Regions from separate parts of the Arthrobacter sp. NPDC058130 genome, predicted to be linked through region 3. Evidence: riboswitches for the same ligand, from Rfam matches in the RefSeq annotation. Region 3 holds a riboswitch; each other region holds the start of a gene.
The links. A riboswitch is a leader RNA that binds a small molecule or an ion and turns the genes downstream of it on or off. The one in region 3 is predicted to bind cyclic di-AMP.
Positions count from the first base shown of each region.

Region 1: another riboswitch for cyclic di-AMP. It lies ahead of ACFVTM_RS18810 (hypothetical protein); the one in region 3 lies ahead of ACFVTM_RS20030 (M23 family metallopeptidase).
Region 2: another riboswitch for cyclic di-AMP. It lies ahead of ACFVTM_RS07625 (hypothetical protein); the one in region 3 lies ahead of ACFVTM_RS20030 (M23 family metallopeptidase).

Region 1 is NZ_JBHVTV010000013.1:49,098-58,774, forward strand. It holds gene ACFVTM_RS18805 (glycosyltransferase) at 1-1,524, opposite strand; gene ACFVTM_RS18810 (hypothetical protein) at 1,707-2,531, opposite strand; cyclic di-AMP (ydaO/yuaA leader) riboswitch at 2,534-2,691, opposite strand; gene ACFVTM_RS18815 (ATP-binding protein) at 2,863-4,485, opposite strand; gene ACFVTM_RS18820 (response regulator transcription factor) at 4,507-5,247, opposite strand; gene ACFVTM_RS18825 (hypothetical protein) at 5,841-6,470, shown strand; gene ACFVTM_RS18830 (winged helix-turn-helix domain-containing protein) at 7,017-7,880, shown strand; gene ACFVTM_RS18835 (dodecin family protein) at 8,296-8,499, shown strand; gene ACFVTM_RS18840 (SixA phosphatase family protein) at 8,555-9,082, shown strand; gene ACFVTM_RS18845 (hypothetical protein) at 9,221-9,677, shown strand, end outside.
Region 2 is NZ_JBHVTV010000002.1:752,235-761,911, reverse strand. It holds gene ACFVTM_RS07650 (glycoside hydrolase family 16 protein) at 1-657, opposite strand, end outside; gene ACFVTM_RS07645 (esterase/lipase family protein) at 939-1,796, opposite strand; gene ACFVTM_RS07640 (DNA alkylation repair protein) at 2,076-2,762, shown strand; gene ACFVTM_RS07635 (cation:proton antiporter) at 2,821-4,047, opposite strand; gene ACFVTM_RS07630 (hypothetical protein) at 4,184-4,438, opposite strand; cyclic di-AMP (ydaO/yuaA leader) riboswitch at 4,610-4,811, shown strand; gene ACFVTM_RS07625 (hypothetical protein) at 4,816-5,490, shown strand; gene ACFVTM_RS07620 (sensor histidine kinase) at 5,622-6,629, opposite strand; gene ACFVTM_RS07615 (response regulator transcription factor) at 6,622-7,299, opposite strand; gene ACFVTM_RS07610 (DedA family protein) at 7,305-8,057, opposite strand; gene ACFVTM_RS07605 (phosphatase PAP2 family protein) at 8,060-8,761, opposite strand; gene ACFVTM_RS07600 (dihydrofolate reductase family protein) at 8,902-9,459, opposite strand.
Region 3 is NZ_JBHVTV010000015.1:18,996-28,672, reverse strand. It holds gene ACFVTM_RS20050 (DUF3027 domain-containing protein) at 1-509, shown strand, start outside; partial or broken gene ACFVTM_RS20045 (MFS transporter) at 560-1,881, shown strand; gene serC (phosphoserine transaminase) at 1,871-2,998, opposite strand; gene ACFVTM_RS20035 (metal-dependent transcriptional regulator) at 3,332-4,027, shown strand; cyclic di-AMP (ydaO/yuaA leader) riboswitch at 4,178-4,392, shown strand; gene ACFVTM_RS20030 (M23 family metallopeptidase) at 4,397-5,218, shown strand; cyclic di-AMP (ydaO/yuaA leader) riboswitch at 5,341-5,524, shown strand; gene ACFVTM_RS20025 (NlpC/P60 family protein) at 5,821-6,579, shown strand; gene ACFVTM_RS20020 (HNH endonuclease) at 6,800-7,300, shown strand; gene ACFVTM_RS20015 (molybdenum cofactor guanylyltransferase) at 7,362-8,039, shown strand; gene ACFVTM_RS20010 (DUF6457 domain-containing protein) at 8,061-8,348, shown strand; gene ACFVTM_RS20005 (molybdopterin molybdotransferase MoeA) at 8,345-9,677, shown strand, end outside.

The sequences.
Region 1 (9,677 bases), on a different contig from region 3:
TTACTTGGCCTTTTCTGTGCGGGGGAGGGAAGCCTCAGCGGCGGCGGACGCCGCGACGGTGATGGCGGCGGCGGGCGTCGGAACGGTGCTTGCGTCGGGCGTCGGAACGGTGCTTGCGTCGGGCGCCGGAACGGTGTCGGTGCGCCGGGGGCGGAAGACCACGAGCCGGAAGAGCAGGAACTTCACCGCGGTGGCGGCCAGATTGGCGGCCGTGACCGTCAGCAGTTCGAGCCAGCGGTCCGGTGAGGCTCCCGACGTGGCGTGAACCAGGGCGAGTGCGCCCGAGGTCAGGGCCAGCCCGATCCCGAAAACCAGCAGCCCCTCGAAGTGGTGGCGTGCCGCCTGGCTGCTGCCCTGGATGCCGAACGTGAAGCGCCGGTTGGCCGCGGTGTTGACCACGGCGGTGGTGAGCAACGCGAAGAAGTTTGCCAGCTGCGGGTCCATGATCCCGCGGCAGAGCAGGAATATCGCCAGGTACGCCACGGTGGAGGCCACGCCGATGCTGCCGAAGCGGACCAGCTGCCCGAAGAGGCTTCCGCCGGGGCTTTGTTCCTGGGACCGCGAGGAGGCCGGCAGCGGTCCGCGGGCCAGGGCGGCGCGCAGTTCGGGGACAGGGATCCGGCCAGAAACCAGGTCCCGGCTCAACCGTGCCATGCCGCGCAGGTCCGCGAGGGCAGTCTGGACGATGTCCACGCTGGAATCGGGGTCGTCTGTCCAGTCCACCGGCACTTCGTGGACGCGCAGGCCGCACTTTTCCGCCAGCACGAGCAGTTCGGTGTCGAAGAACCAGGCGTTGTCCAGGGTGTGGGGGAGCAGTTGCCGGGCCACGTCCGCCCGGATCGCCTTGAACCCGCACTGGGCATCACTGAAATGGGCGCCCATGAGGGACTGCAGCAGGAAGTTGTAGCTGCGCGAGATGAACTCCCGCTTGGGTCCGCGGACCACGCGCGAGTTGCGGGTCAGCCGGGTGCCGATTGCCAGGTCGGAGTGCCCCGAAATGAGCGGGGCAAGCAGGGGGCCGAGGGCCGCCAGATCTGTGGAAAGGTCCACGTCCATGTACGCCAGGACCGGCGACGGCGAGGAGAGCCACACCTTGCGAAGCGCATTTCCGCGGCCCTTTTCGGCCATATGGACCACCGTCACTTCCCGCAACTCCCGGGCCACGCGCTCCGCCGTCTTGAGCGTTCCGTCGGTGCTGGCGTTGTCCGCCACCGTGATGCGGAAAGAGTGCGGGAAGGCGCCGAGAAGGTACGCGTGGAGCCGGCGCAGGCACGCTTCAAGGTCCCGTTCCTCGTTGAAGACCGGGATCGTGACGTCCAGCAAGGGTGTGCTTGCGCGCGTGTCAATGGGTGCGCGCCGGCCGCCGGGACTGGCAAGCGCTCCGGCGAACGGGCCCGGGGCGGGCGCGTCGGCCAAAGCAAGCCCTGACGGTGCAGGTCCGGACGGGGAGGGCGGTGCCGCCGGACCGGCCGGCGTCGCCGTGGAACGGGACAGGGTTCCTGTGGCCTGGTCTGTGAATGTCATGGCTCAACATTCCCGCCGGCCCATATGAGGGCTTTAGGGCCAAGCTGTGCGGGGGCTGTGGAAGTCCGGCGAGCCAGACCGGCCAGTCAAAACCAGTCCGGCCGCGGACGCACGGGAGGCCCCGGATCCACATGGATCCGGGGCCTCAACCACCCTGCCTGGGCAGTACGGCTAGTGCCGGTTTAGTACCAGTTGTGTGCGTAGTGGAAGTTCAGCGCGCCGCAGGGGGAGCCGTAGCGTTCCTTGACGTAGTTCAGGCCCCAGTTGATCTGGGTCCGGTAGTTGGTCATGTAGTCGGCACCGGCGCTCGCCATCTTCGAGGCGGGCAGGGACTGGACCACGCCGTAGGCGCCGCTGCTGGCGTTCGTGGCGGTGGTCTTCCAGTCCGATTCCTTGGTCCAGAGCTTCTGCAGGCACTGCATCTGGCCCGCAGCCCAGCCGTAGTTGCCCAGCTGGGACGCGGCGTAGGCCTGTGCTCCGGCAGGGTCGTCGACAGCCACCGGTGCGGGGGCGGGTACAGCTGCCGGTGCCGGCGCGGGGGCCGGAGCGGCTGCGGGAGCCGGCGCCGGGGCCGCTGCGGGGGCCGGGGCGGCTGCCGGGGCCGGCGCGGGAGCAGCAGGCGCCGGGGCGGCCGGGGCGGCAGCGGGCGCTTCGGCGGGCTTCGCCTCTGCGGCCTGGGCTGCCCCGCTGCTCTCCGCGGGGGCAGAGGGAGCAACCACCTGGACTCGTTCGAAGTTCAGCTTGGCCAGCGGGTCCGCGCTCATGGGCGTCTGGCTCGCAACGTTGGCGCGGGCGCCGGGCTCTGCCGCCTGGCTAGCGGCGGCGCCTCCCACCAGCAGCGCGCAGGCGGCGGTGACGACGGCGGCGCGGCGGGCAGTGATGCCGAGACCGCCCGCCAGCCTGGACAGGGCGGATGCCTGCTTGGCTGGTTCGGCGCGGTGGCGCGACTTGGGGGAGCGGGCATGGGAACCGCCGTCAGGGCGCGTTTGTACCTGGAATTCAGTCATGATGGGCCTCTCAACGCCGACGGAGTTAGCTGTCGGGTTCGGATGAGGTCATCCGGCCGCACGGAGAATCACGTGTCGGCTTCACCCCGAGGGCGCATGAATGCAGAATGCCCGGGAACTCTGGGTCCCCCGCCTCTGCCTGGTCCAGCGGAATCCGGGAAGCGGCAGAGTTTGGCGTCCATCCGGATATACGGCACAAATGGCGGCCGCACCCCAACGACGCTACAGGACCTCGGCGCTTAAGTCACATTTTGGTAACAGGAGTCACAGCGGCGGGGTGTCGGCTTGCGCGGGACTGACGGTGGAGGCGAGGCAGGATTTCCTGCGGGGACTACGCCGACGGCGGCGCCGCGGGCAGCCGCACCGCAAACTCCGTGCGTCCAGGCCGGGAGGTGACTTCAACGGTGCCCCCGTGGGCCTCCACGATCGACTGGACTATGGACAAGCCCAAACCGCTCGTGCCTTCCGACGTCGGGGTGGCAGCAGCCGCGCCGGCACCGCCAGGGCTGCCGGAAGAAACGCCGGGTGCACCGGAAGCGGCACCGGAAGCTGAGCTGGGGCCGGCCCCGGACCGGGCCCCCGCCGTCGCGACAACCGGCGCATTTGCCGGGGTGGCGGCGGGATTGGTGCGCGCGGCGTCGGCCCGGGCAAAGCGGGCGAAGACCCGGCCGATGAATTCCGGGGCGATGCCGCTGCCGTTGTCCGTCACGGTGACCACGGCGCTTCCGTCGGCCGAACGCATGACGCCCGTGACCACCTTGGTCCCTGGGTCCGTGTGCTTGCGCGCATTCGACAGGAGGTTGGCGAGGACCTGGTGAAGCTGGCTCGCATCGCCGCGGACCACCACGGGCTCCTCCGGAAGTTCCAGCTGCCAGACGCGGTCCGGAGCCATGACTTTCTCATCGCTCACCGTCTCGATGGCCAGCTGGGTGAGGTCGACGTCGCTGATCTTCAACGGCTGCCCCTCGTCCAGGCGCGCCAGCAGCAGCAGGTCCTCCACGAGGGTGGTCATCCGTTCGGACTGGCTTTGCACGCGGGCGAGGGATCTCTGGCCGTCGGGGGTGAAGTGCTCGGTCATCCGCATCAGCTCCGTGTAGCCGCGGATGGCCGTAAGCGGCGTGCGGAGTTCGTGCGAGGCGTCGGCGACGAACTGCCGCACCTTCATTTCACTATCCTGCCGCGCCTCGAGGGCGTTGGAGACGTTGTCCAGCATCTGGTTCAGCGCGTAACCTACGCTGCCCACCTCTGTTCCTTGGTGGGCGGCCGACGCCGGGACGCGCACCCCGAGGGCCACCTCGCCGGCGTCCAGCGGGAGGCGGGAGACCTTGGTGGCCACCTCGGACAGTTGTTCCAGCGGCTTCATGGTCCGCCGGATCAGGGCCGTGCCGGCAAGGCCGATCAGCACGAGTCCGCCAGCGGACACCACCACCATGGTCCAGACCAGCGAAGTCAGGGTATTTTCCTTTTCTGCCAACGGAAGACCGGTGACAATCACGTCGCCATAGGGTGTGCGGACGGCGGTGAGCCGGTAGGCGCCGGCCGAGAGGGTCCGGTCCACGGGCACACCGTTTGGGGTGAGCGCTAGGAGGACCGCGTTGTCGTCGGGGGAGAGGCTCTTGCGGGTGGCGTCCCCGGCCAGGAATCCGGGGTTGCTGACCTCGCCGTCCTGTATGCGGGCATTGAGCGTCCCGATGCCCTGGCCCCGGGCTTCGAGGGGGTCGGGGCGGCCGCCGCCGGTGCCGGGCAAGGGCCGGACGAACTCGCTGGACCGGTGCGAAGCGTTGCTGAGCTGGTCATCGAGCTGCCGGGTAAGGAACAGGTCCATCGAGGCATAGCTGAACAGTCCTACCGCGCCGCAGATGGCGACGAGCAGCGCCATGGCGACCAGGACTAGCCGGGTGCGCAAATGCCACGTAGACGGGTTGCGCCAGTCGCGTCCGGGGACGCGGGTCATGCCGGAAAGAGTGGGCACTGATCAGTCCGCCGGTTTCAGGACATAGCCGGCGCCGCGCACCGTGTGGATCATGGGAGCGTGGTTGGCGTCGACCTTCTTGCGGAGGTAGGAAATGTACAGTTCCACGATGTTCGCCTGCCCGCCGAAGTCATAGTCCCAGACCCGGTCTAGGATCTGGGCTTTGCTGATCACCCGTTTGGGGTTTTCCATGAGGTAGCGCAGCAGCTCGAACTGCGTGGCGGTCAGGTGCAGTTCCTCACCGGCCCGGGTGACTTCGCGGGTGTCGACATTGAGCACCAGGTCGCCCACCACCAGTTCGGCGGTGTCCATGGCGGCCACGCCGGAGCGCTGGACCAGCCGGTGCAGGCGCAGCAGGACCTCTTCCATGCTGAACGGCTTGGTGACGTAGTCATCGCCGCCGGCCGCCAGGCCGGTGATCCGGTCCTGGACGGCATCCTTCGCCGTCAGGAACAGCGCGGGCACTTCCGGCGCGAACGCGCGGATCCTGCTCAGCAGCTCGACGCCGTCGAACCCGGGCAGCATCACGTCCAGCACCAGTACGTCGGGGCGGAACTCTTTGGCGAGCCGGACCGCAGCGGGTCCGTCTGCCGCCACGGCCACTGACCAGCCGGCCATCCGCAGCCCCATGCTCATGAGTTCGGAGAGGCTGGGTTCGTCATCCACCACGAGGGCGCGGATGGGGGAGCCGTCCGGATGCGTGAGCTGGGGAAGGTTGTTGGTCATGGAGTGCGGAGTGGCCATGGGACAACTCTCCGATCTGCCGGTTAGGTGGGGCTTTGGGGACCCTGTGCGGCACCTGTGAATCCCAGCCTAGCGAGCTGGAAGACTTTACGGTGCCGGGTGGGGCACTGCGGCAGCACTGAATCCGTCCCTTCTTTGCCCTGCCCCAAAGGTCACAGGCCCGGCTGTCGGCCCGCACAGCCCAGGCACAGGATCGCTCAGCACTCTGGGGTGAATACCGATCCGCACCCAAAGGAGAAACACCATGAGCGGTCAGCATCCCGGAGCCGGTTCCGGCCCAGCCCCCGGCAACGCTGCGGCGCCCGCGCCTGTGACCACGCCCCAGGCGGCCGGACAGATGGACGCCGCACCGCAGGCGGCCGGGCAGTACGACGCAGGACGCCATGACGCAGGACGCCATGACGCAGGACCCTACGACGGTGGCCAGCCCGACGGCGGCCAGCTCGACGGCGGGTGGCCGGCAGCGGCCGCTGCGCCCGGCTGGGGTGCGCCCCCGGCTTCGAACGTTCCGACAACGGCGCCGGGGTGGGGCATGCCGCGGCAGGAGCAGGCGGTGCCCGCAGCTGCCGCCGGCTGGGGTGCGCGGGGAGCCGGTGCCAAGAAGCCTCGACGACGGCCCCCTGGACGCTCAAGCGCGGGCTCGTCGTCGCCGGGGCCGCAGCAGTCCTGGCAGCGGTACAGGTGCCGGGGTCTATGCCCTGACCTCAAGTTCAGCCGCAGCCGACGGGACGGCGGGCGCGGCCGCTGGCGGGGCTGCCGGTGGGGCGGCCGGCGGCCAGGGCTTCGCGCCCGGAATGCCCGGCTCGGCGCAGGGCGGGTTCGCGGGAGGCGGAATGCCCGGGCAGGGCGGTCCCGGCGACTTCGCCGCCGGTGGGATGGGCAGCGGATTCTCCTCGGCAGTGCATGCCGAATACGTCGTGCTGCAAGGCAGCGAGTACACCACCATGGCCGAGCAGTTGGGCGTTGTGAGCGAGGTCAGCTCCTCCTCCGTGACGGTCAAGAGCAGTGACGGGTTCACTCGCAGTTATGGCTTGGGCAGCGATGTGGTGGTGAGCAATCTGCAACAGCGGCGCCAGCAGGCTGGCGGGTCGGGCACACAGCTGAGCGTGGCGGATATCGTCGCGGGCGGAACGGTTCGGATCGTGGCGGCCAAGGACGGTTCCGGCTACACGGCGACCTCCGTCATGGTTGTCGCGGCTACCGCTACGGGCCAGTCCAACTAACCCGCTGCCGATGCCGACATTGCCTCCGTGCCAGGCGGCAATGTCGGCATGACCACTCCGTGGACCGCCTGGCTGGGAATCGCGGGAGCGTCCTGTTTTGCCGACTTGCCATGCTGTGAATTGTTTTGGCCATTCAGCGATTGCGGCCGAATAATATTCGGTAAACGCGGTCTTTTGACTCTTGGGTGGGAAAAACACTTGTTATTTTATTGCCCGGGGCAGAATTGTGACTTGCGCTACAATTTCCCGTTCTGTCTCACTATGTGGAACCTGCGGTCCATTGTTACTTGCACGTTCGCATTGTTACGTTGCACACTTCAATTGTGAACAAGAACTCAACAGCACCTGCAGCCGCAGCTATCTGGATCAGCACACCCGCTGTTACCGAGATGCGCTGTTGTCGAATGCACGCCTAACTTTTACACCCCTGAGAGTTTCTAGGCATTCGCCCCCCAGCCCAGAGTCGGGCGCCCCTCCCCAGTTTCATTGCGGGGAAAGAAGCATTCGAGCCGCGATGACGGCCATTCACATTGAGGTAAGCAATCCATGTCAGTTGCATCCGGATACGTCCACATCTCCGTCCGTAACGCTAGCAAGGCCGGTCAGCCCTCCGGGATCCGCCAGGGCTTTGGCGGCCGCTCGGCGTTCGCACCCGCCGGTTCCACCGGCAGCTTCCCGGCCCCCGGATATGCAGCACAGGGCTACAACCCTGACTCCTACGGCCAGCTCCGCGCCGTTCCGCCCGCACCAGCTACTGCCCCCACGCCGGTGATCGCGCCGGGCGCGGGCAGCCCGGTCCGTTCGGCCCCCAGCGACAACGTCGCCCGCGGCTTCGTGCTCTACATGGGGATCGACGAGGAAACCGCAGCGGCGGCCGGCACGTCAATCGCCAAGCTTGCCCAGGAAATCCGGGCCTACGCCCAGTCGCTCGTTGCCGGGGCAGAAAGCTATGCCGCCGTCGCCGTAGCGCCGGCCAGCGCCCCGGGTTCCGCCCTCGACGTCGTCCGTTCAACCTTTGGCGACCCGACCGCAGGGGCCCGGCAGCGGACCGAGACCGCCCGCCTGCAGCAGCCACAGGATCCGCGGCCCTCCGGCGTGCTGATCGATCTCGCCCGCCGTGAGGTGCACCTCGACGGCGAATCCCTGAACCTGACGTTCAAGGAATTCGAGCTCCTGAACTACCTCGTGGAGAACGGCACCCGCACCGTGGGCCGTGACGAGCTCCTCGAGGGCCTGTGGCGGAACGCCGAAGAGGTCCCGAACGAGCGGACCATCGACGTCCACATCCGCCGCCTGCGTTCCAAGCTCGGCCGCCTCGCCAACACCGTGCGCACCGTGCGCGGCCAGGGCTACCGCTTCTACGAGCACCCCGAGGTCGTAGTATGGGCCGCTCCGGAATACTCGATCTAGCCTATTCTTAGCGCAAAAGCGTCCGTCCCTGAACTGGGGCGGCCGCTTTCGCTGTCTCCCGTGCTCGCTGCACGCGCTCCGCGCGCCACTTTGCCGTGCCTTAGCGTTCGCTGGCTCCCTTGACCTCGCAAGCTCGGACAAGGAATCCGGCCAGCTCTCTTCCTCCTTCGTTCCTCAGTCGGCGATGCGGCACTACGCAAAGTGCCGCCCTCCGCGCTTGCTTGATGTGCCGCTGTGCTGCGGCGCCCTGACTCCCCGGAACCTGCCCTTGTGCGTGGGCTGGCTGACGGGCATGTGCCTCCGCGGCTGGGTTGTCCTGCATATGTCTCCGCCGCTTGGGGTGGTCGTTGGACCCTGTTGGCGCGGTGGGGTCCGGCGTAGTCTCTGAGCGTTGAGCCGACTATTGGAGGAAGAGATGTCTGTTGCGCGGATCACTACCCTGAGTGCGAACTCCAAGACCTCGTTTGATGCTGCCATCAAGGAGGGCATCGACCGGGCCAACAAGACCCTGCGCAATGTCACTGGCGCGTGGGTGAAGGAACAGAAGGTTGAAATCAGCGGCGGCGTGGTGGTTGCCTGGCATGTCGTGCTGGAGGTGACCTTCGTCCTCGAAGACTGAGCAGCCGCTGGCCGGAGGCAATCCTGGGGACCAGGCGCCGCACTAGGATTGGGGCATGAGCGAGCATCACATCAAGCGACTTGTGATCATGAGGCATGCCAAGTCCGACTGGCCCGGCGGGGTGGCCGATCACGAAAGGCCGCTTGAAGAGCGCGGCCACAAGGATGCCCCCGTCGCCGGAAAATGGCTGCTCAAACACGGCGTGGTCCCTGATTTCATCCTCTGCTCCAGCGCGCTGCGGACCCGCCAGACCTGCACGTGGGTGTGCCACGCGCTCGGGGACAAGGCTCCGACACCCAAGCTCGAGGACGGCCTGTATGCCGCGTCCGCCCTGCGCATGCTGGCGGTCATCAACCACGTCCCGGACACCGTGAACACGCTCATGGTGATATCGCACATGCCCGGGGTGCAGGACCTCGCCATGCATCTGGCGTCCCGCGACTCCGATCACGACGCCTATATGGACGCAGCCACGCGCTATCCCACCAGCGGGCTGACCATCCTGGAAACGGAGAAGTCATGGGCCGAACTGGACGGGCAGGATGCCAAGCTGACCCATTTCAAGGTTCCCCGCGCCAAATAGCCGCCGGCCGGCCGGACTAGGGTGCCGGAAACCATGGCTACCGGCCCCGTTCTGCGGTTTACTGTTGCTGATTGCTGACGTGGTTTGTCCAGCGGTTATAGGGGCAGGTTAGGCAACCGGAGAAGAGGGTGGGTCAACGTGGATTCAGGGCAGCTCATAGGAATTGTTATCGGCATCGTTGTGGTGCTGGCCATTGTTGCGGTGGCAGTCATGATCAGCCGCAAGCGCAAGGTGGCCGCGGACCGGAACAAAGCTGCCGAGATGCGTGAACAGGCCAAGGCTGACGAATTCTCCGCGCGGGAACGTGAGGCCAAGGCAGCGCGGGCCGAGGCCGACGCGCAGGAGGCCGCCCTCGAGGCCGAGCGCAAGCGGAAGGAAGCCCTCGGTACCAAGGAAGAAGCCCAAAACGTCCGCTCCGGCGCACAGGAGCAACTGCGCAAGGCCGATGAAATCGACCCCGACGTCGTCACATCCGAACGAGACGACGCGGCCGGGGAAACGCCGACAACCCGGGCGGACTTGCGCTCAGACAGGGCAGGCGCCAGCCCGGTTTCCGGCGATCAGGTGCCCGGCGAGCACACGTCCGGCGACCAGC
Region 2 (9,677 bases), on a different contig from region 3:
GGTGGTGCCGGCCGAGTTGCCGCTGACCGTGGCCACGCCATTGGCAACCGACCACGCCTGCGGGCTCCGTACGCCCTTGCCGGCATGTCCGGACCCCTTGAAGACGCTCCACTTCGTGGAATCGGGGGCGCCGGCCTTGGTGAACTCGTCGCCCGCAACAACCGCACCCCAGCCGCGGGCAGTGGCGGCCTGCGAGCCATCGCCCGTCGCGGCGACGGCGGCTTGGGCGGCAACGGGCGCAGCGGCTTGGGAAGAAACCGGCGCGGCAGCCGGCTTCGCGGCGGGGACGACCTTCGAGGTCGACGTCGACCCCGTAGCGGCTGCGGTTTGAGCGCCAACAGTGGCGGCGGGTGCCGGGGGCGCGACGGCGGCGGCTGGTGCCGCCTCAACTCCGGGTTCCGTCGGGGCAGCTGGGGCACTGCCGGCGGGTTTGGCGGCAGCCCCGGTCGCCGCCGCCTTGGGGCTGGTGGCCGCCGACGATGTGGAGGCCGCGGCGGCGCCCGAGGCCTGGGTAGCCGTCGAAGAGGCTGCGGCTCCGGTCGTGGACGCGGCGCCGCACCCGGTCAGGGACAACGCACCCAGGGTCAGCGCGATGGCGACCTTGTTGAGCTGCTGGTTCTTGGGCTGTGCTTTTTTGAACGGTGTTTGCTTAAACAACGGACCCCTCCGGGCTTTGTGACTGGCACACACAACCGTCGCGGCCAGGGCGTCGGCGAGTGCGGGAAGCTTCATCCGGCCCCTGCCTCAAGGGCATGGGCGAGCAGACGCCGAACGGCGCAACCGGGGCCGGCATACGGGCGCTCCGGGGCCCTGCATTCGGGCCAGGCCTTCACGGCCAGTCGTTTACGTTACCGGAACGTTACCTTGGTCCGCAAGCCTCCCAGCGGTGCGCGACGGGCTGGATGGTGCATGGCACCTTCGCCCCCAAGGTCCCTCCGCTACGCACAGCTGGGCTGATATTTCGGGTTGCCCGGCCTGCCCGCCGGCTGGCCAAGCGCGTCCGAGACGAGGCGTTGGGTGACGGGGTCGTTCGGAGCCTGGCCATGGTCACTCACGTCGGTTGGGCACTTGTCCTGGATGGTGATGTTGGTGACCTGCCGGCGAGGGCCGGCAAGGAACTGACTGGGGTAGGGCGTCACCACCGCGTCGTGCGTCGTCGAAATCACGGTGTACGCGGGGCCGGGAACTGTGTCGCCAATGGAGTTGAGTTCGGTGAGGAATGGTGAACCTGCTTGCTGGTCGACGCAGGCTTGGCAAATGGAGCCTCCCACGGAGGTCGCCCGCTGAATGCTGTCCAGCGACGGCGTGATCAGACCGCGGGTGCCGTGGTTGGACGGCGCAATGCCCACGAGGTGGTTCACCTTGTTCGCGCCGCCGAGGAATCCGAGGTAGTAGCGGGGCATCATGCCGCCCTGGCTGTGTCCGACGAGATCAACCTTCCTGGCGCCCGTCGAGGCCAGCACTGTATCGACAAACGAGGCGAGTTGCCGGGCCGAGTCTGCCACAGGACCCGTGGCGTAGACGCCGTTGGTCGCACCATAATTCAGCGCGAAAACACAGTAGCCTTGGCTTTTTAGCGCTGGCGAAAGCGTCGCCCATCTCGTCGCCATGTTCGCAAATGTTCCCGGCACCAGGATCACCGGGTAGGGGTGGGCTGTCGACGGCTTGCAAGACCAGTCATTCGCACCGGGCGGCGAAACGTCGGCGGTTTGGGCCAGGGCTGCCGGCATGCCCGTCATGGATGCGCAAAGGAGTGCCAGGGTTGCGAGTGCCGCGGGCGTTCTGCGGTGGGACACGGAATACCTCTTCAACTGGACGCGTCAGCTGTGACGGTCTGTCTGATTGGCAGTGAGGTGGAGGATCCGCCCCGGCGGTGATCCGTCTCACTTCCATCGCTTCATGTTAAGAATGGCCCTCCACGGACGCTGTCACGTTGCACGTTTGTGCGGGCCTTTGGGCTGGAGGTGCGATCTGTCTGCCTAGATGGACCGCGCGGCTGCACAATTGTGCATATGTCGGGCTTAGGCGGGTCTGCCGCCCCACAGCCGGCGCACTTTCCGGGAAAGAATGGACGGGTGAGTGAGGCTGGCGAATTCATCGACCTCTCGCTGCAGCGGGAAGGCTCCTGGCACCGCGCCGACGAGCTGGCGTCACGGCTGGAACAGGAGCCGGGAGGCCGCGGACTCCGGTTCTACGGTGCCTCCGTGGGTGCCGTGCGCGGAACCGTCAGGGATGCCGGTCGCCGCTATCCCGGTCTGTCCCGCGATGAAATCACTGCGTTGAGCTCCGAACTGTGGGGCTCGCAGTTGTCGGCAGCACCGGTTTTTGAACGCCGCCTCGCGGCCGTGGTCCTGCTGCAGACCAATGTGAAGCTGCTGACCAATTCCGACCTCACCCGGCTGGAGGGTTTCATTCGGGAGGCGCGGCTGCGGGACCTTGTGGATCCGCTCGCCATCGACGTCGTCGGTCCCCTGGTGGACGGACTCGACGTCCTGGCCAGGGTGCGGGCCGACAGCGTGCTGGACCGGTGGGTGCGCGAGCCCGATGCCTGGTTGCGCCGGGCAGCGCTGCTCTCGCCGCTGCTGGCGCTGCGCGCCGGCGCGGGGGACTGGGACCGGTTCATCCGTCACGCTGCCGCGGTGCTCGGCGGGCCCTCCGGGGAGTTGACCGCCGACGTCGGTGCGGTCCGGGAAGCGGTGTCCCGCGTCCGGACTGAGATGGCCACGAGGCGACCCGAGCTGCCATTCACGCCCGTAGGGTGACGATCTAAAACAGCCGGCCCGGGTGCGTCCTTTCGGGTCCTTCAGGCCCTCGCCCCGTTCAATCCTTGGGCCCGCCCGGCCCTCCGCTCCCACCTGGCCCGCCTGGCCCGACCGCGCTGCTGCCGGTATCGCCGGACCTGCCGGCGGCATTTGCGGGCAGCGAGAAACCCCTGGCGGCCCGTGACCCGGCGACGGCGCTCGCGGCTATGGTGACCAGCGCGCCCACCAGCAGGGCCGCGGCCTCGCCGGGGAGTAGGACCTGGAGCTGCGTCCCGATGCTCGCCGCCGCGGCAGGTATGCCGAGTTGGGCTGCCGACAGCACTCCGAGGGACAGCGGGAGCCCCAGTACCACCAGGGTGGTGTGCGTCAACAGGGCGCCGACGCCCAGCGCCACACCGAGGGCGATCATGTCCGGATGTCCGGCCAGGTCCTTGAGGGTCAGTGATGCGCCCAGCCAGACGAAGAACACCGGACCCAGGAAGCCGTCGCTGAGGGCGAACAGTTGCCGGGCCAGGCGCCTCGGTTCGCCGACGGCGGCCACCGCCAGGCCGAGGGAAAAGCCCGCCAACATCACGGACACGTTGCTCCACGTCGCGACCGCTGCCAGGGCGAAGAGGACCACCAGTTGGATCCGCAGCTCGAGGGCAAACTTGCGGCTTTCCGAAAGTCGGTGCAGGCGCCCGTTGATTCCCCTGCGATCAAGCCAGCGCAGTACGACAAAGATAACCACCGCGCAGCCGGTCACCGTGAGCACGCCCAGCGCCGCCCGGAGAGCGTGCGGCGGGTCCACCACGAGCGGCAGCGCCACTATGCAGGCTATGTCCGCGACGGCCACCTGCGCGGTCATGGCGATGACATGGGGTCCGCCGAGCCGCAGGGAATCGAAGATCGGGAGGACCAGCGCCGCTGAGGAAGAGGCCAGCAGCACCGCGTAGAGGGGAGCATGTCCAGTCCCGAAGAGCAGGCCGATGCCGATGCCGACCGCCACCGCTGCCGCAGCGCACGCAGCGGCGCGGCGGGAACCACTGCCGAGGGCGGAGCGGATCTGCGGATCCCGCACGGGAACATGGGTTCCGGCCACAAACATCATCAGAGCAAACCCGATATTGGCCAGCAGGCTGAACGTCGGGTCCGCCGGATCAACCAGGGCCAGGCCCGAGCGCCCGATCGCGATGCCCGCCAGCAGTTCGCCCAGTACCACCGGCAAGCGCCAGCGCACCGGCAGCGCCAGGAGGGGGCCGGCCAGTGCGACGACGGCGATCAGCGCCAGGGCAAGGAACGTCACGGCTCGCCCCTGCGGCCCTGCCCGGGGCCACTCGGGGCGGCAGGCCCGACCCGGGTGACGGCGTCCGTGGCCGTCGGGTCCTTCGTCATGGAATGAGATTAGTCCCGTTGACCGTGCAGCGGGCCGGGGTTCCCAATCAGTTTGCTGACCGCCGCTCCACCACCGCGTACGCCTTTCCGTCCAGGAAGGCCCAGTCATTGACAACCATGTATCCGAGCGAGTCCACCCGGTCATTGAGGACGTGTTCGTCGAAGCCCCTGTCGCGCGGTTCCGCATCCCAGGTGGCCACGTGGACGTCCCGGCCGTCCAGGACCAGCAGCTCGGTATTGACGTCGAAATCCTCCTTGGGCTGATTGCTCAACTGGCAGATGGCGACACACAGGCGGTTCATTTTGGGCCTCCGCTTCGAGGTGGTGCTGATGGCATCATCCTACGTTCGGATGCTGCGCCGCCCCATGGGCAGTTGGTGGGCAGCACTGTGGCCTCCGTTACCTGAATGTGACATTGGCGTGCGGTTCGCGTTACGGTGGTTAAGTGCCTGTTGTTTCCAATACGGGCGCTCCCCAGCCGATTGCCTAACTCTGCCGCGGCCCGGGGGTAACTCGCATCGACGCCGGCAGAGACGGGGAAACCACTTTTGGCCTGCTGCCACGCAGGTCTTGGGGTGAAGCCGCACAGCGCCCGCCATGACGGGCCCGGGAGTGCGGCCGGGTGACTCCCATCCGAATCCGACAGCTCACCTCGCAGGCATTGGGAGAGGCTACATCCATGTCTTCAATCAGTACTTTTGCGCGCCATACAGCCGTTCTCGCCGCCGCCTCCGGGCTGGTGCTCACGGGCTCGATGGCCGCCAACGCCGCCCCGGCACCCGTGCAGCGGGACTCCGCTCCGGCGTCGAACGTGAACGTCGCGGGACAGGTCAGCGCTCCCGTCAGCGCCGATTCCAGCGTCAAGATCAGCTTCGACCGCCCCGCGGTGGCCTCCGTCGCCGCACCGGTCATCGAACAGCCCGTTGCCGCGGCACCGGCTCCCGCAGCTGCCCCGGTTGCAGCGCCTGCAGCAGCACCCAAGGCAACCGTGCAGGTGCAGGCCGCTCCCGTTGCCGCGCCGGCTGCGGCGCCTGCCGGCGGACGCAACGCCATCATGCTCGCTGCCGCCTACAGCCAGGTGGGCATCACCCAGGACTGCACCGCCATGGTGGAAAAGGCCCTTGGCGCGGCAGGCAAGCCCGTTGGCGACATCGGTCCCCGGGCATTCCTTGGCCTCGGAACCGTTGTGGGCACCCCGCAGCCTGGCGACATGGTGGTCCAGTCCGGCCACGTGGGCATCTACGCCGGCAACGGCCAGGTGGTCAGTGGCGGCATGAACGGCAAGAACCAGACGATGGTCCACCCGCTGTCCTGGCTCACGGCGACCGGTGGCGTGACCTTCGTCCGCGCCTAGGCCGTACGGCCCACGGGGCTAGACAGTCCGGAAAGACCGGCGATCGTTTTCCTTGGGGGCAACGATCGCCGGTCTTTTCCGTGCCCGAAGTCTATGCCCGGGACTCCGGTGACCGGCCCGCGGTCCGCACGCTAGGGATTCCCGCTTCCGGCCAGCGGAAGCGTCAATTTCATGACCGTTCCCTCGGCACCCGTCGCGGCCACTTCGACGGCGCCACCCGCAGCAACGGCGATCTCCCGGACCAAAGCCAGGCCGATGCCAAAGCTCCGCTGTCCGTGTGTGCCGCCGGTGCTGGGGGTCCGCACGAAGCGGTCAAAGATCCGGGCCTGGTCCACGCCGGTGATTCCGGTTCCTGTGTCCGCGACGGTGATCACCGCGCTGTTGTGCTCGATCGAAGTCCTGATGGTCACACGGCCGCCCGGAGGAGTGTGGGCGAGGGCGTTGTCCGCCAGGGCCAGCACGGCGCGGCGCAGCGCATTTTTCTCGATCCGGGCCAATGGCCGGGCGTCGGCGGAGAAATCCATGCTCACCTCGCGCTGGTCGGCCACCAATTGGAGGCTCCCGGCGACGCCTGCGGCGGCGTCGGCCAGATCGGCAGGGGGTGCGGAGCGGTCCGGGACGTCGGCCGTCGCCGCCAGTAGCAGTTCGTTGACAATCCCGGTCAGCGTCGCAGCGTCCTCCCGGATCCGGGCCAGGTCCTGGCTTTGCCGGGAGCCGGGCACCGTGGTGCGCTGGGCGAGCTGGATCCTGGTGTCCAGGATGGTCAGCGGCGTTCGCAGTTCGTGGCTCGCGTCCTGGACGAAGCGCCGTTGCCTGGCCAGGGCATCACCGAGGGGGCGGATGGCGCTGCGCGCGCTGAGCCACCCGACAATGCCGGCCAGCAGGATTCCCGCCACGCCGGCGATGAGCATGGCTTCGAGGACATCCTTGGAATCCAGGTAGGCGTAGGCCGTCCCGGCCGCTGCCGAGCCCGGAACTTCAGGATGGGCCAACTGGTTCATCAGGTACAGCGCCGTGGCGGAGAGGAGCCCGAGGACCATGACCGCGCACGCGGCGCTGATCCGCAGCGCGACCTTGAGCGAGGCCTTGCGCAGTATCGTGTGGTCCGGATTTCCGCCGGGGACCCCGCCGCTATTCATGAGCGTCGCCAATCTGGTAACCCACGCCGTGAACTGTACGGATGACGGCCTTGGAAATCTTCCGGCGCAGGTGATGGACATAGGTATCGATCACGCCGGGCTGGTCCGAGGCGTGGAAGTACGCCGCGAGGAGCTCGTCCCGGGTGAACACCCGGTCGGGTTCCGCGGCCAGGGCTGCCAGCAGCTGGCATTCTTTCGCGGTCAGCGGCACCGTGTGCCCATAGACGGACCGGACGGAGCGCTGCGTCGGGTCCAGTTCCCAGTCCCCGATCGTCACCTGAGCCGGGGCCGGAGAGGTGAAGGTGCGCGTCAGTGCGCGCAGGCGGGCCGCCAGCTCTCCGGCGTCGAACGGTTTGGTCACGTAGTCGTTGGCCCCCGCATCCAGGCCCCGGACCTTCTGGTCGGCATCGCCCAGAGCGGTCAGGATCAGGATGGGCGTACCAATGCCTTTCGACCGCAACGCCGCGATAAGGGCGATGCCGTCCATCACGGGCAGCCCGCGGTCGATCACCATGACGTCCCAGGCGCCGGTCAGCCCGTGATGAAGACCATCACGGCCATTGGTGGCCAGCTGGACCCGGTAGTCCGGGTCGAGGAGCTCGGCGATGAGCGGCCCCAGGACAGCGTCGTCCTCGACGAGCAGCAGGGCCGGGCGGTCAGCAGTTGTCATGCCAGCTATTCTTCCGCGGCCATTTCCACAGTCCGCAGTTCGTCCTCGGTTCCTTCGGCCGTGTCGCCCGCAGTGTTGTCCGCGGTTGCGGCCGCTGCGGCGGCGGGGCGCCGGTTGTTGCGGCGACGCTTGAGGAGCTGCACGCCCCCCGGCACGACCGAGACGAGGACCATCGCCACGGCAATGACGTCGATATTCCGGGCGATGATGTCAAAGTGTCCCAACCAGGTGCCAAGCATCGTCACGGAGACGGACCATGCCACCGCGCCAACGATGTTCCAGAGAGTGAAGTACTTGTACTCATAGCGCGCGATCCCTGCGGTCAGCGGAGCAAACGTCCTGACCATGGGGACGAAGCGGGCCAGTACGACGGCGGCCCCGCCGTGGCGGCGGAAGAAGTCTTCGGTGGTGGTAAGGTGCGCTGTCTTCAGGATCCGGGCATCGTCCTTGAACCATCGCCGGCCAAATTTACGCCCGAGCATGTAACCGACCTGGTCCCCGGCGACGGCAGCAGCGGTGACGACGCCGATCAGCACCGGCAACGTCACGTGCAGCTGCTGGTGCAGCAGGCCCGCAGTGAACAGCAACGAATCCCCGGGCAGGAAGGGAAAAAGCACGCCCGATTCGATGAAGACCATGAGTGCGATGACGCCCAAGGCGGCCGGGCCCAGCCCGGCGAGCAGGCTTGCCGGGTCCAGCAGCGAGGGTGTCCCGGCTGCCGCAGCCGGAAGGAGGGCAAAAACGTCCACAGCGTGCATTCTCAATTCCTCTCAGATTCCAGCGACCGGATGGCGGAAGGGGCGCGAAGCCGGTCCGCCATCCAGGGCGTCACAACGTTCCAGAGTCCCGTGAGCAGGACCACCGCGGCGCTCGCAGCCAGGAATGAAGCTGCCACATCGGTGGGGTAGTGGACCCCGATATACAGCCGCGACCAGGCGACGAGGAGTGCCAGCGCGGCCGCACTGAACGCAGTGATCTTGGCCCAGCGGGTTCCGCGGACCAGGAAGAACAGCGCGAAACCAACGGCCACCGCACAGGACACATGGCCGCTCGGGAAACTGTCGGAGCCGGTTTCCGGAGCTAGGGGATCGAACAGCAGGGCGGGGTCGGGCCGCTGGCGGGCCACGATGATCTTGAAGAATTCACTGGCCACCCAGCCGGAAGTTGCCACGAGGCCGAACGCTACCGCCTTAATCAGGCCGCCTCGGAACAGCCAGACGTAGAGGGCCGCGCCGCCGATCAGGGCAAGGCCCACCACCGGGCCAAACACGACATTGAGGGCCATCGCCACAGCGGTCAGGGCGGGGAGATGATGGTGGCTGAGGTCCTGGTCCACCCCGATCTCGGCAGCGCTAAAGCCCGGCGTCAGCTGCGCCGCCAGGCCCAGTGCTACGACGGCGGCGGACAGCAGGACGCCCAATAGCAACCAGTGGCGGACGTGGGGGAGTGCGGGTCCAGTCATGGGATCCTCCGGCTAGGGACAACGGACGCCCGAAAAAGGGCGCCGACTCCCACTCTCCCGCCAGGCGTTTAAGAAACGCTTAAGAAAGTCCCGCTGAGGAGTTCCGCCGGGGAGTCCCGCCGCTTTGCAGCGGGCAAAACCTACGCGGCGTAGCGCAGCAGCGTTACCCCGTTGCCAAAGGTGTGCGTCTCCAGCAGCCGGACCTGGGCACTGCTGTCGGCATCCTTGAACATGGGTCTGCCCCGCCCAATCAGTACCGGATGAACATACACCCAGTATTCGTCGATCAGCCCGAGCCGCCGGAAAGTATCGGCGAGCTCCGCCCCGCCGAGGGTCATATCCCCGCCCGGCTGCGCCTTTAGCGCCAGGACTTCTTCGGCTACTACCTCCCGGACCACAGTTGTGTTCGGACCGGCCGTCATCAGTGTCCGGGAGTAGACGATCTTGGGCATGTCCCGCCAGATTTGGGCGAACTCGGCCATCAGGGGACTGATGTCGGGGTCCTGGTCCGCGGTCGGCCAGTAACCTTCCATCAGCTCGTACGAGACGCGGCCCTCCAGGAAGGCGCCCATCGGGGCAAGTTTTTCGTTCATGTGTCCGTGCAGCTCGTCGTCCACCATGTGCCAGCTGATATCGCGGTCCAGTCCTTCGAAGAATCCGTCGAGTGACACCTGCATGACCATGATGATTTTTCGCATCTTCGCTCCTCGGTTTTCTACAGGGTACGCCGTGGCTTTGCGCGGCTGACCTGCAACGGAAAATATTTTCCGGCCGGGAATCTGGCTGGCTGGCCCAGTTTTTCCCAAGAACTGGCCCTTGCACGGGGTGCCGGGACCGTGCAGAATGCAGGAACTCTATGGCCTCACCGCGGTCAGTCACCTTTCGGGGGGAAGCACGATGCCTGCGAACGATTTCG
Region 3 (9,677 bases):
GCGCCGGCGTCCCCGTCTGGCGCACCGGCAAGCCTGACGCCTTCCTGGCCGCCGCCGTCGACGTCGCCCGCACCGCCGTGGAAAGCATTGCGCCCGCCGAGCAGATCGGCGAGCACATCGGCGCCCGAAGCGAAGGCGACCGCCTGGTGACCCACCTGTTCGAATCCAAGCTGCCCGGCTATCTTGGCTGGCAGTGGTACGCCGTGCTGACCCGTAACTCGCGCTCCAAGGTGGTCACGGTCAACGAACTGGGCCTGCTGCCCTCCGACGACTCCATCCTCGCGCCGGCCTGGGTCCCGTGGGCCGAACGGGTCCGCCCGGAGGACGCGCAGGCGGACGAGCCCGCCGACGAGGCGGCCGGCACCGAAACGCCGTCGCAGGCCCCCGACACCGACGACGAGCAGGACGCCGCCGACGAGCAGGACGCTGACCAGCAGGACCCGGCCCGGCAGGACCTGGCTCAGCCGGACACCGACGATGAGCGGGAACGCTTCGCGGAGGCCGACTAACGGTTGGAAACGTCCGGGAGCGTGCTTAGGGAGGGCTGGACCTGAGGTCCATGTTCAAGTCCCTGCACATCCTGAACTACCGGATCTGGTTCCTCGGCGCACTCATCTCCAACATCGGCACCTGGATGCAGCGCACTGCCCAGGATTGGCTGGTGTTCGCCCACCTGACGGCGCAGGATGCCGGGGCGGTGGGGATCACCATGGCCCTGCAACTGGGCCCGCAGCTCTTCCTGGCACCCGTGGCCGGGCTGCTGGCGGACCGTTTCAACCGTAAGCGGCTCCTGGTGCTGACGCAGTCCGCAATGGCGCTGCTGAGTGCCGGGCTGGGCATCCTGGTGGTGACCGGCGCGGCGCAGCTCTGGCATGTCTACGCCTTCGCCCTGATGCTCGGGGTGGTCTCCGCGCTGGACGCCCCCGTGCGGCAGACCTTCGTCTCGGAACTGGTCCAGGACGATTACCTCTCCAACGCCGTGGCCCTGAACAGCGCCTCCTTCAACGTCGCCCGGATGATCGGCCCCGCCGTCGCGGGCCTGCTCACCGCCGTCGTCGGGCCCGGCTGGGTCTTCCTGATCAACACGCTCACGTTCGTCGCCCTGTTGCTGAGCCTGGCGAACATCCCGGCGGCGTCGTTGCGGCGGCTGCCGCGCGCACCGGCGGGCAAGGGCAGGATCCGGGAAGGGCTGCGCTACGTCAGGCAGCGTCCGGACATCGTGGTGGTGCTCGTGGCCATCTTCATCGTGGGAACCCTGGGACTGAACTTCGCCCTCTTCATCGCGGCCATGGTGGGCACGGAATTCGGTCTCGACGCCGGCGCTTTCGGCCTGATGAATTCGATCATGGCCATCGGCTCCGTCGCCGGGGCGCTGATGTCAGCCGGCCGCGGCAAGCCACGGCTGCGGTTCATCTTCGGGGCGGCCGGGGCCTTCGGCGTGACCTCGGGCATCGCTGCGCTGGCCCCAGCTATTTCTGGTACGGCGTCGCGCTGGTGCCGGTGGGTCTGTTCGCAATCACCATGATGACCAGCGCCAACGGGTACGTCCAGACCACCACGGACCCGGTCATGCGGGGCCGGGTGATGGCCCTCTATATGGCAATCTTCATGGGCGGAACCCCCATTGGGGCGCCGCTGGTCGGTTGGGTGGCCAACACCGCCGGCCCCAGGTGGTCCATGGGGGTTGCGGCCGGCGCCGGCCTGCTCGCGGCCCTGATCGGGTTGGTGTGGATCATCCGGGCGCAGCACCTGCGGCTCCACTTCAACCGGCGGGCGCGCGGACTGCGGTATTTCCGCGTCCAAAGCGGAAACGGCGCCGCCACCGCACCGGGTTCGAAAGGTGCAGCGGCGGCGCCGTCGGACGCTGAAGCTACTTCTTGAGTTCTGCCACCACGAAATCGATGCACTCGAGCAGGGCCGAGACATCGTCCGGCTCGATCGCCACGAAGGTGGCGATGCGCAGCTGGTTCCGGCCCAGCTTGCGGTACGGCTCGGTGTCGACGACCCCGTTGGCGCGGAGCACCTTGGCGATGGCCGAGGCATCGATCGATTCGTCGAAGTCGATCGTGGCGATCACGTTGGAACGGTCCTCGGCCTTGGCCACGAACGGCGTGGCGTAGCTGGACGCCTCGGCCCAGCGGTAGATGCGCCCGGCCGAATCCGCCGTCCGGCCGGCCGCGAAGGCCAGGCCGCCGTTGGCGTTGAGCCACTGGACCTGGGCATCCAGGGTCACCAGGGTGGCCAGGGAGGGCGTGTTGTAGGTCTGGTTCAGCCGGGAGTTGTCGATCGCCGTCTGGAGGTCCAGGAAGTCGGGAATCCAGCGGTCGCTGGCCTTGATCCGGGCCGCCCGCTCCAGCGCCGCCGGGGAGAACAGACCCAGCCACAGGCCGCCGTCGGACGCGAAGTTCTTTTGCGGCGCGAAGTAGTACACGTCGGACTCCGCCACGTCCACGTCCAGCCCGCCCGCGGCGGAGGTCGCGTCCACCAGCACCAGGGACCCGTCGTCGGCGCCTGCCACGCGGCGGACCGGGGCTGCCACACCGGTTGAGGTCTCGTTCTGCGGCCACGCGTAGACGTCGACGCCGGCCTCCGCCCGGGCGGTGGGGCGAGTGCCGGGTTCGGCCTTGATGATGGAGGACTCGGCCAGGAACGGCGCCTTGTTGGTCGCCGAGGCAAACTTCGCGCCGAACTCGCCGAAGGAAAGGTGCTGCGCCTTCCCCTCCACCAGCCCAAAGCTGGCGATGTCCCAGAAAGCCGTGGATCCGCCGACGCCGAGGACCACTTCGTAGCCTTCGGGCGCGCGGAAGAATTCGCTGAGGCCACTGCGTACCGAGCCGACCAGGTTCTTCACGGGTGCCTGGCGGTGCGAGGTCCCCAGCAGCTTCGCCGACGCGGCGAGGGCCTCCATCTGTTCCGGCCTGACCTTGGACGGGCCGGCGCCGAACCGGCCGTCCTTGGGCAGGAGGTTGGCGGGGATCGTGATGCTGGTGTCGCTCACAGTGGCTCCAATTTTCGGCTGGTTCATAGCGTGGCTGGAAGGTGGCCCGGTAGGGATGGCTACAACGGACGCCCCTATTTATTCTGCCTGACAGCCCCCTGTGACACGGAAAAGGCCCTGTCACAGTCCGGTCATTGAGACGCCCGGGAACTGCCGGTCCGCGGGCGCAGGGAGGGCAACCCCGGCCCAAACGAAAAATTATCCGGAGTAATTCAAAATAGGCTAGGCTGGCATGCGAACGTACGGCGGTTCTTGCCAGGGCGCATCCTGCATGCAGCCCGCACGCGGTACGGTGGGAATGACGCACGGACTGCGCTCGAGGAGCTGAGCTGAATGACTGATCTGATCGATACTACGGAGATGTATCTTCGGACCATTCTGGAACTTGAAGAAGAAAACATCGTTGCCCTGCGCGCCCGCATTGCCGAACGGCTCCGCCACTCCGGCCCCACTGTTTCGCAGACCATCGGCCGGATGGAACGCGACGGGCTGGTGGTTGTTTCGGGCGACCGGCACCTTGAGCTGACCGAAACCGGACGGAAACGCGCCATCGGCGTCATGCGCAAGCACCGCCTTGCCGAACGCCTGCTCGCCGACGTGATTGGCCTCGACTGGGCCTACGTCCACGAGGAAGCGTGCCGCTGGGAGCACGTCATGAGTGAACGCGTCGAGCGAAGAATCTTCGAGATGCTCGACCACCCGACCGTTTCGCCCTACGGAAACCCCATCCCGGGACTTGCAGACCTTGGCGGCGTGCCCACCGGCGCCCCCGCCGACGGGGCCGTGAACCTGCTGGAAGCCATGGCCGGCTACGGTGCGGGTTCGCGGGTCACGGTCAACCGCCTCGCGGAGCCGATCCAGGTGGAGCCGGAGCTTCTTGCCCAGCTCGACGAAGGTGGAATTCGGCCTGGTGCACTGGTGTCGCTGGAGCGCGTGGGGGAGTACATCTCGGTCCGCGTCCCGGACATCGAGGGAGCCCTGGAGCTGCCGCCCGAGGTTGCCGCGCACGTCTTTGTAACAGTCGCCTGACCAGCCACAACGCGGAGGTTATGGGACGACCCATGAGTTCTGCACATTTGGGATTACGGATTTATTACCGGGCGGCTTAATCCCCTATAGTTAGTGGCCAGTGCCGATACCAAAGCGTTACCTGATCCGAAGCCGAGCCCTGCCAGCGGATCAGTCGCAGAACCACCTCCTGGCAGGGGCGGGGGAACCACTTTCGGCTGCTTCATCAGCAGCCTTGGGGTGAAGTCCGTCAGCGGCAAGCAAACGTCCATCGAGGGATCCCCCGGGATGCCTTTGTGCCCGGCTGCTTGCCACGGCGGACCGGGTCTTTGATCTCTCTGACCCGAATCCGACAGCTAACTTCGCAGGCTATCCAGAGAGGAACCGTTCTTGACCACCCAGACCGCCAGGGGCCGTCGCCGCGCGACCGGTCCCGCTCCGGAGCCGCGTCCCGTCGTCGCGCATATGGCCGAGCGCCCCCGCGACGCGCACCGCGACGAACGCCGCCGGCGGCGCAGTCCGTTCCGCCAGGTAACGGAATTCGCCTCGGCCAGCGGAGTCGGGCAGAAGGCCGGCATCGCACTGGCCGCAACCGGTCTGGTCCTCACCGTGACGGTCCCCGTCACGAGCCCGGTACTGGCCTCGAACGCTGACGGGACAGGCGCCCTCTCCGCTGCAGTGCAGCCGGATGTCACGGCTGCCGCCGCCGCAAAGGTCGATTTCAGCCGAACGGCCGTCACCACGAAGGGTGATCCGGACGGCAAGCTCAAGCAGCTCCTCAGCGCCCAGTCTGTGGGAAGTATCACCCGCGCGGCATCGGCCGGCACCCTCGGTGCGCCGCTGGACCAGATGGTCACGGCCTCGCCGTTCGGCTACCGCGTCAGCCCCATCACCGGCGGTGCGGGCGAGTTCCACCGCGGCCAGGACTTCGCCGCCCAGTGCGGCACGGCCGTCCATGCGGCCGCCAGCGGCACCGTGACCTTCAACGGATGGCATCCCTACGGCGGTGGAAACCGCGTCGTGATCGACCACGGCAACGGCCTGGAGACCACTTACAACCACCTGTCCTCGGCCTCGGTCAAGGTCGGCCAGAAGGTATCGCGCGGCGATATCATCGCGATGAGCGGGACTACAGGCGCCTCCACCGGCTGCCACCTTCACTTTGAAGTGATGGTCAACGGCGACGTCGTTGACCCCCTCGGTTGGCTCTAAAAAGGTGATGGACCGCTCTCGAATCCTTGTGACACGCCGTGATCTGAATGTGACATTGAGTCCGGACTGCTGTAGGGTTTGAAGCACGCCAACTTTTCCGAAGTTGGCGCTCTTGAGTGGATTGCCTAGCTCTGCCACCGCTCAAGGTCCGTTCGCATTACATCGTCTGGCAGGGGCGGGGGAACCAATTTTGGCCTTCGAAAGAAGGCCTAGGGGTTAAGTCGCAAAGCTTCCCAGGAAGCAGCGCGGCCGGGTGACTCCCATCCGAATCCGACAGCTCACCTCGTAGGCATTGGGAGAGGCTACTTTCGTGTCTTCACGCCACAACTCTGCGCGCATGCGCACCGGTGAGGCTCTTTTGAGCTCGCCGGAATCCACATCACGTGCCGCCCTTGCTGGTGCCCGGATGGGATCACGTTCCGCAGGCTCATTCTCTACCGAGCCCGGACAGCATGCAGTTTCCGCATTTGGCGCGTCTTCGCAGTACACCCTTCGCTAAGTAACCCAATTTCGGGGCGATCCGGCGTACCCCCAAGATGCCGGAGCGTCCTCAGTCCGCGCCCGAAAGCGCGCGGTCCAAGGATCACGAAAGAGAGAACTTAATGACTACTCGTGCAACCGTTGCACGGCACCGAGCCGAGGTCACCAAGACCAACTCGCTGGCTGTTATTGCAAAGGCTGTCGGCGACAACGCCGGCGGCATGGGCCGTCAGGCCGCGGTCATCGCCGCAGCCTCCGGTCTGGTCCTGACCAGCGGAATCGCAGCCAACGCTGCTGAGACCAACGTTCAGCGCGAATCCACCTCCGCTTCGGCTCTGGAAGTCCAGTCCGCCACCCCGGCCACCATCTCGGCCGCATCCAGCATCGCGATCTCCTACGAGAAGCCCGCCGTGACCACCACGCCGGCTCCCGTCGTCGAGGCCCCGAAGCCCGTTGTGCAGGTCCAGGACTCCACGGCCTCCCGCGCCGGCGGCACCGAGCTTGGCGTCAGCGGCGGCGTCGCTGCCCAGGCTCCGGCCGGCATCGGCAGCGGCTCTGGCGCGACCATCGCCGCTGCTGCGTACGCACAGATCGGCGTTTCGCAGGACTGCACCGCACTCGCCACCAACGCCCTGGCCGCGGCCGGCATCCACTACCACGGCTGGCCGGCAGGTTACCTGTCCCTGGGCCGCACCGTGAGCGCCTCCGAGGCACGCCCGGGCGACCTCGCCTACTACCAGAACGGTGGCGTGGGCATGGCCCACATCGCGGTTTACGTCGGCAACGGCATGGCAGTCCACGGCGGCTGGAACGGTGGCACCACCGCGCTGTACAGCGTGAACGTCGGCTCCGGCCCGGTCTTCATCCGCGTCGGCGGCTAGGGACAGAGCTCCAGCACTTCGAAAGACCCCCGCTCTTTGGCGGGGGTCTTTTGCGTTGCCGTGCCATGAACTTTGCGCGCGGAGGGCCGCGCCGATGAAAAAATATTCGGTGATCCGGCACCTGAGTGTTTACTCTTGTGTTGTCGATCCATAGCCCGACCATGCAGAGGGCAGCCGGCCCTCGTGCCGCTGGCGGGTGCGGCCGTGAAGAGGTATGCGGATGCGCACTCTCGTTCTGAATGCTGGATATGAACCACTGGCGGTAATCACGTTCCGCCGGGCGCTCGTCCTTGTCCTGACCGGAAAGGCCAGCGTTGTGGCGGAAGGGGACGACCCCGTTGTTGGCCCCCAGGACATTCTGGGCCGCCCGTCCGTGATCCTGCTGAACCGTTACATCCGTCCGAGGTACAACACGATGACAGCGGTGAGCCGCCGCGGCGTGCTCCGCCGCGATGCCCACCGCTGCGCCTACTGTGGCAAAGCGGCCCACACGATCGACCACGTCCAGCCCAAGTCCCGGGGCGGCGCCGATTCCTGGGAGAACCTGGTGGCGGCCTGCCTGCGGTGCAATAACGCCAAGAGCGACCACACGCCCGCGGAGATGGGCTGGAAGCTCGGGTTTGTTCCGGGCCCCCCGAAGGGCGCGATCTGGCAGATCAAGGAACTCGAGAAGCCGACGCCCGCCTGGGATCCGTTCCTGCTGCCGGAATCAGCCGCCTGACCTGGCCGGCGCATGGCCTGCCCTGGTTCGGGGGCAGCCCGCGCCGCGCTAGGCTGAACCGGTGGAGTTCGATGCCATCATTCTTGCCGGGGGAAGGTCCTCCCGCCTTGGCGGCGTGCCCAAATCCCGGCTGGTCTACGACGGCGCCACCCTCCTTGAGCGGTCGCTGCGCGCCGCGGGCGCGGCGGGGCGCGCCGTCGTCGTCGGGCCGGACCCCGGGGACCTTCCCGACGGCGTCCTGACCTGGCGGGAAGAGCCGCCCTTCGCAGGGCCGGCCGCGGCTATCGCCGCAGGCCTGGACGCGCTGGCGGCAGACCATGCCGGCCGGCCTGGGGACGCCGGTCCGGCGCCGTTTACCCTGGTGCTTGCCTGCGACATGCCGAGGTCCGCCGCCGCCGTCCGGGTCCTGGCCGAATCGCTGGCCGTCTCCCTGGCAGCAGCGAAGGACCAGCACCGGGGCGACGGGGTCATGGCCGTCTCCGAGGACGGCCGGAAACAGCCGCTCGCGGGCTTTTATGGCACAGCTGCGCTACAACGAAGTGTTACGGACGCACGGCACCGGGGGAGTCTGGAAAACGCATCGGTCTTCGCCCTTCTTGCTAGTCTGGACGTACGGGAAGTTCGCGTTCCCCCGGGGTCCACTGATGACGTTGATACCTGGGATGATGCGTCCGCACTGGGGATATCCGGCAGGTTTCCACACCTCGGTCCGGGCTCCGGGCCGGAACCCCGCAGCTGAACTCGACCATGGAGGCAAACGGTGAAAAGCCAGGATGAAACGCTGGAAGACTGGTGCCGTGCCCTGCTCCAGGCCTTGGAGCTGGAAGACGTTGAGATTGACGTGAACGAGGTCCTCGCCCTGGCAGGCGTGGCCGCCCACTCCGTAGTGCGCCCCGCGGCGCCGCTGACCACATTCATTGCCGGCTATGCCGCCGGTCTGGCCTCCGGCTCCGGGCAGGCGACGGACTCCGTGTCCATGCAGGACGCCATGGCCGTAGCGCGCCGGCTCGCCAAGGACTACGCGGCCGCCGAAGCTTCCGGGGCATGACGCCTGCGGCTGGGGACGACGCCGGACCGGCCGTCCATGGCGGGAACGGCCCCGAGGGCGGTCCCGCGGAACCTCTCGCGGACCCGGACGCCGTCAAGGCGGACGCACCGGAGGCGGACGCAGCGGACCCGGACACAGACCAGGACGCAGACCAGGACGCAGACGTTCCGCACCGGCACCTGGCCCACACATGGCAGGAGGCCCGGCAGCTCGCCTTTGACTGCGCCGCACCCATCCCGGCCGCCCCCGTCCCCCTCCGGCAGGCGCTGGGCCGCACCCTGGCAGCAGACGTGCTTGCCCTGCAGGACATGCCCCACTATGCCTCCTCTGCTATGGACGGCTGGGCCGTCAACGGCAGCGGCCCCTGGATCCTGGCCGAACCCGGCCAGCGGCTGGCACCGCATCAGGCAAGCCCGATCGCCACCGGCGGCCTTATCCCGGCCGGGGCCAAGGCCGTGCTGCGCAGCGAAAGCGGTGTCATCGACGCCGACGAGGACGGCCTGCCCGTCCTGAAGCTGGGCGGCACGGCGAAACCGGGGGACCCGCGCAACGGCGACCACATCAGGAAGGCCGGAGAGGAAGCTGCTGCCGGGGATCTCCTGATCAAGTGCGGCGCGGTCCTGAACCCCGCCCATCTGGCCCTCGCCGCGCTGGCCGGACACGACGCCCTTCCGGTGCTCGGCAAGGCCGTGGTGCGGCTGGTGTTCACCGGCGCCGAGGTGGTGGCATCCGGGACGCCGGCCCCCGGACAGGTTCGCGACACCTTCGGACCCCAGCTGGCAGCCGTGGTGGGCATGCTCGGCGGGATCTGCACCGAAGAAGTGAAAGTCGGCGATTCCTACCCCGAATGGCTCGCCGCGCTCGAGGACGGCGATCCCCTCGCCACGGGCAGCGAAAGCCTGCCTGCCGACGTCGTCATCACCACCGGCGGCACGGGACGCTCCGGAACCGACCACCTCCGGCGTTCCGTCGCCGAGCTGGGCGGACGACTGCTGATCGACGGGATCGCCATGCGGCCGGGCCACCCGGCCGTGCTGGCCGAACTGCCGGACGGCCGGTATGTCCTCGGCCTGCCGGGAAATCCGCTCGCGGCCATGATGGCGCTGTCCACCATCGGAGCCCCGCTCCTGGCGGCCCTGGGGCGCGGTTCCATCCCGCCGCTCAGCGAGGTGCCCTGCGGCTCGACGATTGACGCCGATCCCGGCCGGACCCGGCTCATGCCCTTCCGGCTGCTCTACGGCATGGCATCCCCGGCGCAGCACACCGGCCCGGGAATGATGCGGGGCCTGGCCGCCGCCGACGGCGTCCTGGTGGTCCCGCCCCATGGCG